Regions from separate parts of the Nocardioides sp. LS1 genome, predicted to be linked through region 1. Evidence: riboswitches for the same ligand, from Rfam matches in the RefSeq annotation. Region 1 holds a riboswitch; the other holds the start of a gene.

The links. Region 1 has a riboswitch for cobalamin ahead of EJF31_RS01280 (ribonucleoside-diphosphate reductase subunit alpha). Riboswitches for the same ligand answer to the same signal wherever they lie in the genome.
Region 2: it holds a riboswitch for cobalamin, as region 1 does, so the genes downstream of both, EJF31_RS00075 (VWA domain-containing protein) here and EJF31_RS01280 (ribonucleoside-diphosphate reductase subunit alpha) in region 1, are expected to answer to the same signal.

Annotation. Positions count from the first base shown of each region.
Region 1 is NZ_BIFF01000001.1:266,341-273,665, reverse strand. It holds gene EJF31_RS01300 (ZIP family metal transporter) at 1-303, shown strand, start outside; gene EJF31_RS01295 (phosphatase PAP2 family protein) at 320-1,354, opposite strand; gene EJF31_RS01290 (MFS transporter) at 1,476-3,320, shown strand; gene EJF31_RS01285 (DUF1254 domain-containing protein) at 3,385-5,001, shown strand; cobalamin riboswitch at 5,061-5,291, shown strand; gene EJF31_RS01280 (ribonucleoside-diphosphate reductase subunit alpha) at 5,417-7,325, shown strand, end outside.
Region 2 is NZ_BIFF01000001.1:12,956-20,280, reverse strand. It holds gene EJF31_RS00090 (precorrin-2 C(20)-methyltransferase) at 1-449, shown strand, start outside; gene cobM (precorrin-4 C(11)-methyltransferase) at 446-1,189, opposite strand; gene cbiE (precorrin-6y C5,15-methyltransferase (decarboxylating) subunit CbiE) at 1,186-2,415, opposite strand; cobalamin riboswitch at 2,432-2,578, shown strand; gene EJF31_RS00075 (VWA domain-containing protein) at 2,601-4,583, shown strand; gene bluB (5,6-dimethylbenzimidazole synthase) at 4,580-5,206, shown strand; gene cobO (cob(I)yrinic acid a,c-diamide adenosyltransferase) at 5,209-5,823, shown strand; partial or broken gene EJF31_RS22495 (cobyrinate a,c-diamide synthase) at 5,842-7,325, shown strand, end outside.

The DNA of each region.
Region 1 (7,325 bases):
CTCGCCGCCGACGTCGACCACGACGGCACCACGCGCCGCCCCAGCTGGGGCTTCCTGCTCGCGCTCGGCGCGATCGGCGGCGGCCCGACCTTCATCGGCACCTTGATCGGGCACGGCTTCACCAACGAGCCGGTCAGCGTCGCGTTCCTGACCCTGGCCGCCGGATCGCTGATCTACGTGATCACCCAGCTGATCGGCGTCGCCGCCCGGTCCAAGCGCAGCGACCTGCTGGCCTACGGCCTGCTCCTGGGCCTGGTCGCCGGCTTCCTCACCGACGCGATCGTCACCGCCGCGGGCGTCTGACCCTTCGGTCGGGCCCTCAGTCGGGACGGCCGGTGGGGTAGACCATCAGCCGGCCCAGCCCGACCGCCGTCGCGGCGATCACCAGCCCGGCAACGTCGTCGACGAAGTAGTGCCACCCGAGGTAGACCGTGGCGACCATGACCAGCACGAGGTAGACGCCCATCACCCGCGTGAGCCGCGCGAAGCCGTAGTGCCGCACCATGAGGAAGACCAGGCACGTGAAGGCGACGTGCAGGCTGGCGAACGCGCCGAGACTGACGAACGCGTCCGACGCCTGAGGGTTGGCCAGCATGTGGGCGCGCTCGGTGAGGTACTCCGCCTGCGTGGAGGTGATCGCCGTGTGCGGGAGGCCGGCGAAGTCGGGCGCGTCGGAGACGTAGGGGCCCAGCGACGGCGCGACGTAGTAGGACGCGACGCCGAGGATCCACACCCACATGGCCGCGACGAGGAAGACGTAGCCGTCGCGGAGCCGGTCGAGGAAGACCAGCGACGCGACCACGCTGAGCGGCACAAGGTAGGTGAAGGCCTTGTAGAAGAACATCAGGGCGTACGCCGCCCAGTGCTGGCCCAGCACGCTGTGCAGCAGCGCGCCCGGGTCGTGCCCGCCGAAGAGGGCCCGGTCCAGCCGCAGGAGCTCGGTGTCCTTGAGGTCGCGGAAGGCGTTCCAGCTCTTCATGTTGCGGTAGCAGAGGTAGACCACGTGGTAGGCGACGAGGCCACCGAGCGCGACCACCAGCCGCTCGCGCGGCCACCGCGCACGCAGGGTGGCCAGGGTGTCGCGGAAGCGCTGGCCGGCGGGCGCGCGCAGGGCTGCGTCGGCGACGGCGAGCAGCCCGAAGAGCACGACCGCGCTCGGGAGCCGGCGCAGGAACATCGTGCCGCCGGGGTCGCGGACCGGGACGCCGACGTGGTGCGACCAGTAGGCCGTGACCAGCGCGAAGACCACGACGACGGCACCGACCCCGATCAGCCAGCGACCGCGCCCCGCGTCGGCGGGCACGCCCGTCGGGGTCCGTCTGCGCGTGACCGGCGGCGGCGCCGTGAGCTCCATGTTCGCGTCCTCGTGTTCCCTCCGCACGGCCGTTGTGGCCCGGCGGATGGATGCTATCAACGCGTGCAGTGGGTGTTGGGCCCCTCCGGGTGACAGCATGGAGTGGACAAAGGGGTGCACCGTGAGCGTGACCGACCGCGTGAGGGTCGAGCAGCCGGCCGTGCCGCGTCGCCCGGCGCGGCTCACGGCGGGCGACCTGTCGCGCCACCCGGTCGCCGTCGCCACCGCCTTCGCCGCCCTCCTGCACGTGCTCTGGTGGTGGCTGCTCGCCTCCAGCGGCGGCGACATCGCCGCCCAGGACGCCTGGGCGGAGTTCGCCCGGGCGCACCCCGGAAGTGCCTACAACCTCGCGTGGTACGGCGGCATGCACCCGGTCAACTACAGCATCCTGGCGCCCTACGTCATGGGCGCCCTGGGCGTGCGCACGACGATGATGCTCGCCGGCACGGTCTCGGCCGGGCTGCTCGCCCTCGTGCTGACCCGCAGCAAGGCGCTCGACAAGCCGCTCTGGCCCGCGCTCTACGGCGCCCTCGCGCTCGCCGGCAACGCGGTGTCGGGACGCGTGACCTTCGGCCTCGGCACGATGTTCGCGCTGGCGGCGATCTCGGTGATCTACGCCTGGCCCACCCACTGGCGCTCCACCGAGCGGCGGCACCGGTGGCCGCGAGCCGTCCTGGCCGCGGTGTTCTCCGCCGCCGCCACCGCCTCGAGCCCCGTGGCCGGCCTCTTCCTCGGCGTGATCGCGGCGGCGCTCTGGCTGCAGCGGCGGCGCACCGCCGCCTACGCCGTGGGCCTGCCTCCGGTCGTCGTCGTGGCACTCTCGGCCTGGCTCTTCCCCTTCTCGGGCCACCAGCCGATGCCCCTCGCGTCGGTGATCCTGCCCGTCGTGACGGCGGTCGCCGTCGTCGTGCTCGCGCCGCGCACGTGGCGGTCCATCCGGGTCGGGGCCGTCCTCTACGTCGCCGGCGTGCTCGCCGCCTGGGTGATCCCCTCCCAGGTCGGCACCAACGTCACCCGGCTCGGGCTGCTGTTCGGCGGCGTCGTGCTGGTGGCCATCGCCGCCCGCGCCGCCTCGGCCGGGCCGCTCGGCCACGGCTGGGGGCCGGTGGGCAACCGACGCGCGGCCGTCGCCCTGGTCCTCGCGATCCTGACGGCCTCGATCTGGCAGGTCGCCACGGCCGCACGCGACGTCGTCGGCGGCCGCCCCGATGCCGCCTGGACCGTCGACCTGCGGCCGTTGGTCCACCAGCTCCAGGCCCGTGGAGCCAACCAGGCGCGGGTCGAGGTCGTCCCCGCCAAGAGCCACCGTGAGGCGTCGGCGCTGGCGCCCTACGTCAACCTGGCGCGCGGCTGGAACCGCCAGGCCGATGCCGAGCGCAACCCGATCTTCTACGACGACGGCCTGCTCACGCCGGCGTCGTACCGCGCCTGGCTCGACCGCTGGGCGGTCAGCTACGTCGTGCTGTCCAAGAGCACGCCGGACGGGGCGGCCCGGGCCGAGAACGACCTCGTGGCCGGGGGGCTCGGCTACCTCCACGCCGTCTGGTCCGACGCCAACTGGACCCTCTTCGAGGTCGAGGCGCCGCGACCGCTGGCCGACGCGCCGGCCGTGGTGACCAGCTTCGACGCCACCGAGCTGGTGCTCAACATGCCGACGCCGGGTCGGGTGCTCGTCCGCATCCCCGCGTCGCCGTGGCTGAGCCTGCTCGACGCCGCGGGCGACCCGATCGCGCCCCCGACGCCCGACCCCGACTCCCCCGACGCGGCGCCGGTCAACGTCGAGGGGTGCCTCAGCCACGAGGTGCAGCCGGTCGCCGTCGAGGGCCAGACGCCCGACGACTGGACCGTGCTCTACGCCCCGCACGCCGGGACCTACCGGATCGCCGCGCCCTACCAGCTGCACCGCGGCACGGCCTGCCCCGACGAGATCACCGGCGAGGGTGGCACGGACCCCGACCAGGGGTAACGGGGTGACCCACCTCTCGCCCAATCCCTAGTAACTTGGTAGGGAATTGCCCGTTGGGCCGGACATGACCTCCGCAGACCGACGCCCCCGCCACGTCCGCACCCGCCTGGGCGCCGCCCTCGTGGTGCTCACCGCATCACTGGCCTCGACGCTGGCCTCGGCCGTGGTGGCCGGCCAGCCCGGCGCCCTCGCCGCCGGGGCGACACGTCCCGACCTGCTGCCCGACTGCGTGTACGGCGCCTCGGCTCCCGGCCTCACCGGTCTCGAGCCACGGGTCCAGCGCGACGCCTGGGCGTACGCCGACCACCTGGCCGGCACCTCGGCGACGCAACGGCTCGCGGCTGCCCGCACCTTCGCCGCGGCCGAGGCCGGCTACGTCTACGGTCTGCCGCTGGTCGACCTGCACGACACGGTCCGCCAGTTCCGCTTCCGCAACACGCTGGTCAGCGTCGCGTCACTGAGCACGCCGGAGACCCGCAGCGTGGTCTCCCCCAACGTCGACACGGCCTACACGGTGGGCTGGCTGAGCCTGACCCAGGGGCCGCTCGTCATCGACGTGCCCGACACGGACGGTCGCTTCTACACGTTCCAGTTCATGGACGCCTGGACGAACTCGTTCACCTACGTGGGGTCGGGTGCCACCGGCACGGAGGCCGGCTCCTACCTCTTCGTGCCGCCCGGCTGGACCGGTGACGTGCCGGAGGGGGTGCACCTGGTGCACAGCCCGACCAACACGATGTGGCTGCTGGGCCGGACGCTGGTCGACGACGCCGCCGACATGCAGCGGGTCAAGCCGCTGCTCGAGAAGTACACCGCCACCCCGCTGGAGGCCTGGCGGCAGGGCGCACGCGGCAAGTCCGTCGTCTTCGACAACCCTCCTCCCCGGCCCCCGAAGCCCGCGACCCCGCAGGGCACCGACTTCGTCGCCGCGCTCAACCAGGAGACGACGATCGACCCGCCCCCGTCCTCGCAGCGCTGCGTCCTCGACGCGCTGGCCCCGGCCGGGGTCCAGCAGCCCGACACCACGCCGGGGGCCGTGCTGGCCGCCGACTCGGCCAACGCGGTGGGCGACCCGCCGGGCTCCGGGGAGGACACCCCGCAGAACCGCGCGGTCCGTGCGGGCACCCGGGCCGCCGTACGACTCATCGCGGGCGCTGCGGACCGCTACCGCGCCACCACCTCGGCGGGCAACCGCGGGTGGAGCGTGATGACCGACCCGTGGATCGGCGACTTCGGCCGGCAGTACCTCGGGCGCGCGGTCATCGCCACCGACCTGCTCGGCGCCAACGTGCCGCGGATCGCGACCTACCCCACGAGCTACACCGACGGCCACGGGCGCGCGCTGAACGGCGGTCATCGCTACACGATCACGTTCCCGCAGGGGCAGCTGCCGCCGGTCCGCGCGTTCTGGTCGCTGACGATGTACCGCCAGGACAACTTCCTCTACGACAACCAGATCGACCGCTACTCCGTCGGCGACCGCGACCGGGGACTGCGCCGCAACGCGGACGGCTCGCTGACGATCTTCGTGCAGCACGCGAAGCCGCGCAGCGCGAAGGCCCGGGCCAACTGGCTGCCCGCGCCGGCCGGTGACTTCCACCTGATCCTGCGGCTCTACCTGCCCGAGAAGGCGGCGCTGGACGGCGCCTACCGGATCCCGCCGTTCGTCCGGGTCGACTGAGGGCGACCGCAACACGCCGACACAACATCTAGTCCCGGAGATTTCCTCCGGCCCCACATATGGTGGCGCACGCAGCTGGTTCGGCGCTCCCTCCAGGAACGTCGAGGCAACAGGGAACCCGGTGAGAGACCGGGACTGCCCCGCAGCGGTGAGTGGGAACGAACGACGTCACCAAGCACTGGGTCGCCCTCACGGGACCTGGGAAGCGACGTCCAGTAGGGGTCGAGTCCGAGTGATCGGGCGCGGCGAGCCCATGAGTCCGAAGACCTGCCAGCGCACTGCACCCGCCGGGTGCAGTGGTCCGATGCCGCGTGGGACGGCTGACGGCTCCACGGCGTGCTCTCGAACGACGCGCCGGCGTCGTCACCCCCTCGCACATCTGGCCGGTCCCGGACCGAGCTCGCGAGGAGAGAGAATGACGGTCACCGAAACAGCACCACCAGCCCCCGCCCACGAAGCACGCCGCACGACGATGCAGGTGCGCAAGCGCAACGGGGACAGCGAGTCCGTCGACGTCAACAAGATCGTCCGCGCCGTCGAGCGCGTGGCCGACGACCTGGCCGACGTGGACCCGATGCGGGTCGCCACCAAGACCATCTCGGGCCTCTACGACGGCGCCACGACCGCCGAGCTGGACCGCCTGTCGATCCAGACGGCCGCCGAGATGATCAGCGAGGAGCCGCAGTACTCCCGGCTGGCCGGGCGGCTGCTGGCCGGCTACATCGAGAAGGAGGTCCGCAACCAGGGCATCGCCTCCTTCAGCCAGTCGGTCGGCCTCGGCCACGCCGAGGGACTGATCGGCGACGAGACCGCACGGTTCGTCAAGGACAACGCCCGCAAGCTCGACTTCGCGATCGATGAGGGCGCCGACCGCCGCTTCGAGTACTTCGGGCTGCGCACGGTCTACGACCGCTACCTGCTGCGGCACCCCAGGACGCGCCAGGTGGTCGAGACCCCGCAGTACTTCCTGCTGCGCGTGGCCTGCGGCCTGTCGGAGTCGCCGGCCGAGGCGATCGGCTTCTACCGGCTGATGTCGAGCCTGGCCTACCTGCCGAGCAGCCCGACGTTGTTCAACTCCGGCACCCGGCACACCCAGATGTCGTCGTGCTACCTCGTGGACTCCCCCCGCGACGACCTCGACTCGATCTACTCGCGCTACGGCCAGGTCGCCAAGCTGTCGAAGTTCGCCGGCGGGATCGGCATCGGCTTCTCGCGCGTCCGCGGCCGAGGGGCGCTGATCCGCGGCACCAACGGTCAGTCCAACGGGATCGTGCCATTCCTGCGCACGCTCGACGCGTCGGTGGCCGCGGTCAACCAGGGAGGTCGCCGCAAGGGCGCCGCGTGCGTCTACCTCGAGCCGTGGCACCCCGACGTCGAGGAGTTCCTGGAGCTGCGCGACAACACGGGCGAGGACGCGCGACGTACGCACAACCTCAACCTGGCGAACTGGATCCCCGACGAGTTCATGCGCCGCGTCGAGGCCGACGAGGACTGGTCGCTCATCGATCCCGACCAGGTGCCCGAGCTCGTGGACCTGTGGGGCGACGCCTTCGACGCGGCCTACCGGCGCGCCGAGGCGGAGGGCAACGTCGTGCGCACCCTGAAGGCGCGCGACCTCTACGCCAAGATGATGCGCACGCTGGCGCAGACCGGCAACGGCTGGATGACGTTCAAGGACGCCGCCAACCGCACCTGCAACCAGACCTCGGACGACCAGGCCCCCGGCCAGCCCGTGGTGCACCTGTCCAACCTGTGCACCGAGATCATCGAGGTCTCCTCGGACTCCGAGACGGCCGTCTGCAACCTGGGCTCGATCAACCTGGCCCAGCACCTGGTCCCGACAGGCGTCGACTGGGACAAGCTCCGCGCCACGGTGCGTACGGCGGTGCCGCTGCTCGACCGTGTCATCGACGTGAACTACTACCCCAGCGCCGAGGCGGCGGCCTCCAACCCGCAGTGGCGGCCGATCGGGCTCGGCCTGATGGGCCTGCAGGACGTCTTCTTCGCGCTGCGGCTGCCCTTCGACTCGCCCGAGGCTCTGGAGCTGTCGACCCGGATCCAGGAGGAGGTCTACCTGACCGCGCTGGAGGTCTCCTCGGAGCTGGCCGAGCGCCACGGTCCGCACCCGACCTTCGACCGGACCCGCGCCGCGCAGGGCAGGCTGCAGCCGGACTTCTGGGACGCGACGCCGGCCCAGACGGAGCGGTGGGACGCCGTGCGGGCGCGGATCGCCGCGCACGGCCTGCGGAACTCCCTGCTGATCGCGATCGCACCGACCGCCACGATCGCCTCGATCGCCGGGTGCTACGAGTGCATCGAGCCCC
Region 2 (7,325 bases), 250 kb from region 1:
CGGAGGACCCGGCGTACGACGGCGTCGCCGTGCGGGTGCTGCCCGGCGTCAGCGCCGTGCAGGCGGTCGCGGCCCGGGCCGGAGCGCCGATCGGCGGCGACTTCGCCGTCCTCAGCCTCTCGGACCGCCTCAAGCCCTGGTCGCTGGTCGAGAAGCGACTGCGCGCGATCGCCGAGGCCGACCTGGTGCTCGCGATCTACAACCCGGCCTCGCGGTCGCGGACCGAGCAGGTGGTGCGGGCGCAGAAGATCCTGCTCGAGCACCTGCCGGCCGACACAGTCGTGGTCGTCGGCCGCGACATCGGCCGGGCCGAGGAGTCGCTGCACGTCACCACGCTCGCGGCCCTGGACGCGACCACGATCGACATGAAGTGCCTGCTCCTCGTGGGGTCGCGCGGCACCCGCGTCTCGGCGAGCGGGCGGGTGTGGACGGCGCGGTTCGCCGACTAGCGACGGGTCCGGTCGGCGGAGTAGAGGAACGACTCGCCGCCACCGGACGGGTCCAGAGCCCGGCCGACCAGGATCACGGCGGCCTGGCGCAGGCCGGCCGCCTCGACCTGGTCGGCGATGTCGGCGACGGTGCCGCGCAGGACCAGCTCCCCGGGCTGGGTCGCGCGCGAGACGACCACGACCGGACAGTCCGCGCCGTACACCCCCGCCAGCTCCGCCATCACCTCCCGCGTCCGTGTGATCGCGAGGTGCAGGCAGAGCGTGGCGCGCGTGGCCGCGAACGCCGCCAGCGACTCGCTCTCCGGCATCGCGGTCGAGCGGGCCTGGGCACGGGTGAGCACCACCGACTGGCTGACCAACGGGACCGTGAGCTCGCGGCCCACGGCGGCGGCCGCAGCGGCGTACGCCGGCACCCCGGGCGTCACGTCCCACGGCACCCCCGCGGCGTCCAGCCGCCGCGTCTGCTCGGAGACGGCGGAGTAGAGCGAGGGGTCACCAGACGTGAGGCGTACGACGTCGTGCCCGGCGTCGTGCGCGTGCACCAGGTCCGCGGTGATCCGGTCCAGGTCGAGGTGCTGGGTGTCGACCAGCCGGGCGTCCTCGCGGCAGTGCCCGAGGACCTCGGCGTCGAGGTAGGTGCCGGGGTAGAGCACCACGTCGGCCCGCGCGAGCATCGTGGCGGCCCGCAGCGTGATCAGGTCGGCCGCGCCCGGTCCGGCGCCGACGAAGTGGACGGTCATACGGGCTCCTTCGTCCAGGCCCACTGGGTGACGGTGCGGGCCGGCGTCCAGCCTGTGAAGGAGCCGATCGGCGCGGCCGTCTCGACGGCGTGCCGGGTCAACTCACCGCCGTGGCTGGCATGCATCCGGGCGAGCAGTCCCTCGGTCTCCACCGTCACGCCGTGGACGACGAGCCGACCGCCGGCTCTCAGCGAGCTCACGCAGTAGCCGACGAGGCCGGGCGCCGTCGCGCCACCACCGACGAAGACCGCGTCCGGTTTGGTGCGGCCCACCAGCGAATCGGGCGCACGGCCAGCGACGACGTCGAGGGCAGGGACGCCCAGCCGCTCGGCGTTGCGGCCGATCCGCTCGGCCCGCTGGGGGTCCGCCTCGATCGCGAGCGCCCGGCACGTCGGGTGCGCCCGCATCCACTCGATGCCCACCGAGCCGGCACCGGCGCCGACGTCCCAGAGCAGCTGCCCGGGACACGGCGCCAGCCGCGCCAGGGCGCTCGCCCGCAGGTCGCGCTTGGTCAGCTGGCCGTCGTGCTCGAACGCCTCGTCGGGCAGCCCGGGCACCCAGGAGACGTGTCCGGAACCCGCCATCTCCAGGGCGAGCACGTGCAGCGCCGGGACGTCCGCGGACCACCGCGAGGCGATGTCCGAAAAGCGCGACTCATGGGCGCTCCCGAGATCGCCCAGGACGGTCATCCGGGTCTCCCCGAAACCGGCGACGTCGAGGAGCTTCGCCAACCCCGCTGGGGAATCCGCGTCCGAGGAGAGCACCAGGACGCGCCGTCCGGGAGCCAGCTCGCGCAGCACCGCGTGCGGGTCCCGACCGACGATCGTGACGACCGTCGAGGACTCCGCGGACCAGCCCATCCGCGCCCGGGCGAGCGCCACCGACGAGAGCGCCGGCTCGACCACGATCCGGTCGGACCCGAGCAGCTCGACCAACGTCGTACCGATGCCCGAGACCAGGGGATCACCCGAGGCCAGGACCACGACGCGACGGTCGGCGTGCTCCTCGAGGAGATCGGGCAGCGCGTCCAGCAGCGGGCTCGGCCAGGGCTCCCGGAGCTGGCCGAGGACGGGCGGGACCAGGCCGAGGTGGCGGCGGCCGCCGAGCAGCACGTCGGCGCCCGCGACGAGTTCACGGAGGCGCTCGGAGAGGTCCGACCAGCCGCCGGCACCGAGGCCGACGACGGTGACGGCGCGGGCAGTCGTGGACGGGGCTGAGGGCTGCACGGGGGGTGACGCTATCGTGGCCGCACAGCCACGAGGTGCCCCCGTCCGGGGGAGAATCTGGGAAGCCGGTGAGAGTCCGGCACAGGCCCGCTGCGGTGACCCGGAGGACGCGAACGCGTCGATCCGGGAAGTCCGAAGACCGGCCTCGCGGCGTCCATTCCATGGCGGACGAGCGGGAGCCTCACATGCCACAGCAGTACCCCTTCAGCGCCGTCGTCGGATCTGACGAGATGGCCCTGGCCCTCCTCCTCACCACGATCTCCCCCGAGGTCGGCGGCGTCCTCGTGCGCGGCGAGAAGGGCACCGCCAAGTCCACGATCGTGCGGGCCCTCGCCGGCGTGCTGCCGCCGATCGACGTCATCGCGGGCGACCGCTTCTCCAGCGACCCGCGGGAGCGCCAACCGCTCTCCCCCGACGGCCCGTTCACCCCCGACGCCGACACCGAGACCCGCCCGGTCCGCCTGGTCGAGCTGCCCGTCGGCGCCACCGAGGACCGGGTCCTGGGCTCGCTGCACCTCGAGCGCGCCCTGTCGGAGGGCCACGCGGAGTACGAGCCCGGCCTCCTGGCCAAGGCACACCGCGGCATCCTCTACGTCGACGAGGTCAACCTGCTGCACGACCACCTCGTCGACCTGCTGCTCGACGCCGCGGCCATGGGCCGCTCGACCGTGGAGCGCGACGGCGTCTCGGTCTCGCACGCGGCCCGCTTCGTGCTCGTCGGCACCATGAACCCCGAGGAGGGCGAGCTCCGGCCGCAGCTCCTGGACCGCTTCGGCCTCACCGTCGAGGTGGCCGCGCCCCGCGACCCCGTCCAGCGGGTCGAGGTGGTGCGCCGCCGGATGGCCTACGACGCGGACCCCGATGCGTTCTGCGCCCGCTACGCCGAGTCCGAGCGCGCCCTGACCGACCGGGTGCTCGCCGCGCAGAAGCTCGTCGGGCAGGTCGAGCTGTCCGACGGGATGCTGGTGAAGATCGCCGAGCTGTGCGCCGCGCTCGAGGTCGACGGGATGCGCGCCGATCTCGTCACGGCCCGCACCGCGGTCGCGCACGCCGCCTGGCACGAGCGGTCCGAGGTCACCCTGGCCGACGTACGCGCCGCCGCCCGCCTCTCGCTCCCCCACCGCCGTCGGCGCAACCCCTTCGACTCCCCCGGCCTGGACGAGGACCTGCTCGATGAGATCCTCGGCGACGACGAACCCGATCCCGATTCCCCGCAGCCCGATCCCGATGGCGGCCCGGACGATCCCGGGACGTCATCCGAACCGGCTGCCGGAGAGACCACCCCGCATGACGTCCCCGGCGACCCCGGCGCTACGTCATCCGATCCGGCTGCCGAAGCAGCCACGTCGCATGACGTCCGGGCGGACGCGGGGGCGACGTACCGGCCGAGGCTGTTCACCGTCCACGGCACCGGTGCCGGCGAGGCGGGCCGGCGCAGCCGCGCGCGGACCGACAACGGCCGCCGGGTCGGGTCGGAGCGGGGCGGACGCGGCCCGGTCCACCTCCTCGAGACCGTCCGGGCGGCCGCGCCGCACCAGGCGGCCCGCGGCCGGACCGACGGCCCCCTGCGCTTCCGCGCCGACGACCTGCGCGTCGCGACCCGGGAGGGCCGCGAGGCCAACCTCGTCCTGTTCTGCGTCGACGCATCCGGCTCGATGGCCGCGCGCAAGCGGATGGAGCAGGTCAAGACCGCGATCCTCTCGCTGCTGCTCGACGCCTACCAGCGCCGCGACAAGGTCGGCCTCGTGACGTTCCGCAGCGACCGCGCCGAGCTCGTGCTGCCGCCGACGCACTCCGTCGACGTCGCGGCGAAGCGGTTGGCCGACCTCCCCGCCGGAGGGCGTACGCCGCTGGCCGAAGGCCTCCTCGAGGCCGCCCGCGTCCTGGGCGTCGAGCGGGTCCGCGACGCCCGTCGTCGGCCACTCCTCGTGGTGGTCACCGACGGACGCGCCACGTCAGGCCGCGACGCTGTCGAACGTTCCCGAGAGGCAGCCCGACACCTCGCCGCGGACGGGGTCGACGCGGTCGTCATCGACTGCGAGATCGGGCCGCTGCGGATGGGGCTGGCGGGTGTGCTCGCCGAGCACCTCCGCGCGGGGCACGTCCCCGTCGCCGAGGTCAGCGCCGCGGAGCTGACCCGGATCGCGCGCGACGGGCGCGCGGCGTGAGCGCCGGCCTGTACGACGTGATCGCCCGTCGTCGCGACGTGCGCGCGGAGTTCACCGGCGAGCCGCTGGACCCGGCCGTGCTCGACCGGCTCCTGGTCGCGGCCCATGCCGCCCCGAGCGTGGGGCACAGCCAGCCGTGGGACTTCGTCCTGGTCCGCGACCCGCGGACACGCGACGAGTTCGCTCGCCACGTCGCCGGCGAGCGGGAGGTGTACGCCGACTCGCTGCCCGCCGACCGGCGCGAGACCCTCCGCCCGATCAAGGTCGAGGGCATCCGCGAGTCGGGGCTGGGCGTGGTCGTGACCTACGACCCGGACCGCGGCGGGCCGCACGTCCTGGGCAGGCACGCCATCGCCGACGCCGGGCTCTACTCCACCTGCCTCGCGATCCAGAACCTGTGGCTGGCCGCGACCGCCGAGGGCGTGGGCGTGGGCTGGGTGTCGTTCTACCGCGAGGAGTTCCTGCGCGACCTGCTCGGCATCCCCGAGCGGGTGCGACCGGTGGCCTGGCTCTGCCTGGGGCCGGTCAGCCACCTGCAGGAGGTCCCGGACCTCGAGCGGCACGGCTGGCGCGAACGCCGCCCGCTCGCCGAGGCCGTGCACCACGAGAGCTACCGGAGGTAGTCGTGCCCCAGGGACAACCACTCGCCGTGCCCGACGACGGGCTCACCACGCGGCAGCGGCGCAACCGGCCGCTGCTGATGGTCCACACCGGCGACGGCAAGGGGAAGTCGACGGCCGCCTTCGGCCTCGCGATCCGCAGCTGGAACCAGGGCTGGAACGTCGGCGTCTTCCAGTTCGTGAAGTCCGCCAAGTGGCGGATCGGCGAGCAGACCGTGCTCGAGCGGCTCGGCGAGCTGCACCGGGAGACCGGCGAGGGCGGCTCGGTCGAGTGGCACAAGATGGGCGCCGGCTGGTCGTGGTCGCGCAAGACCGGCGAGGCCGAGGACCACGCCGCCGAGGCCGCCGAGGGCTGGGCCGAGGTCAAGCGCCGGATCGCCGCGGAGAGCCACGACCTGCTCGTCCTCGACGAGTTCACCTATCCGATGGAGTGGGGCTGGGTCGACGTCGACGACGTCGTCGAGACCCTCGCGAACCGGCCCGGGCGCCAGTTCGTCGTCGTCACCGGCCGTCGCGCCCACCCGCGGCTCGTCGAGGTCGCCGACCTCGTCACCGACATGACCAAGGTCAAGCACCCCATGGACGCCGGCCAGAAGGGCCAGCGGGGCATTGAATGGTGAGGGAGTGGTGACGCAGTGGTGAGCCTGCCGCGGCTGGTCGTCGCCGCCCCCGCCACCGGCCAGGGCAAGACCACCGTCGCGTCAGGACTGATGCGCGCACTGACCCGCCGGGGGCACGTCGTCAGTGGGCACAAGGTCGGACCCGACTACATCGACCCCGGCTACCACGCCCTCGCCTGCGGTCGTCCCGGTCGCAACCTCGACCCGCACCTCGTGGGTGAGGAGCGCGTCGTCCCCCTGCTGCTGCACGGCGCCCGGGGCGCCGAGGTCGCGGTCATCGAGGGCGTGATGGGCCTGTACGACGGCCGCATCGGCACCCGCGGCTTCGCCTCCACCGCCCACGTGGCCGCGCTGACCCGCACGCCCGTCGTGCTGGTCGTCGACATCTCCAGGTCGTCACGTTCGGTCGGCGCAGTCGTGCACGGCATGGCCACCTGGGACCCGACCGTCGACGTCGTCGGGGTGATCCTCAACAAGGCCGGCTCGGACCGGCACGCCGCCGAGGTCGCGGACTCGATCGCCCTGCCCGTGCTGGGGATCCTCGGTCGCAACGACGCCCTGGTGACCCCGTCACGGCACCTCGGGCTGGTCCCGACCGGCGAGCGCGACGAAGCCGACCGGACCCTCGACCGGGTAGCCGACCGGATCGCCGACGGCGTCGACCTCGACCGGGTCCTCGAGCTCGCCCGCACCGCCCCGCCGCTCGACGAGGAGCCGTGGCGCCCTGGGGTCTCGGCAGGCTCGACCACCGAGGGGCGACGGCGGGTGGTGGCGATGGCCGCCGGGCCGGTGTTCACGTTCCGCTACGCCGAGACCGCTGAGCTCCTCGCGGCCGCCGGCTGCGACGTGGTGGCCTTCGACCCGCTCACCGCCGCGGCCCTCCCCTCCGGCACCGCCGGGATCCTCCTCGGCGGCGGCTTCCCCGAGGTGCACGCCGACGCGCTGGCCGCCAACCAGCGGCTCCGGCACGAGGTCCGGGACGCGGTTCGGTCGGGCGTGCCGACGGTCGCCGAGTGCGCCGGGCTCCTCTACCTCTGCGACACCCTCGACGGCCGGCCCATGGTCGGTGCGCTGGACGCGACGGCGCGGATGACCGAGCGACTGACGATGCGCTACCCCACCGCCACGGCCGCCACCGACTCACTCCTGACCAGGGCCGGCGAGCAGGTCACCGGCCACGAGTTCCACCACACGTCGGTCACGCCGCCCGGCGACACCGGCTGGACCGTCGACGGGGCCACAACGGGGTGGGCGACCCCGACCCTGCACGCGTCGTACCTCCACACCCACTGGGCCGGCCACCCCCAGCTGGCACAGCGCTTCGCGGACGCGGTCCACGCCCATGCCTGACGCGCTGGACGACCCGCTCCGCCACCACGGCGACGTCGAGGCGCGCGGCCTGCTCGACCTCGCCGTCAACGTGTACGCAGGTCCCCGCCCGGCTTGGCTCGACGCGGCACTGCACGCCAGCCTCGACGACGTCGGCCGCTACCCGACCGCGA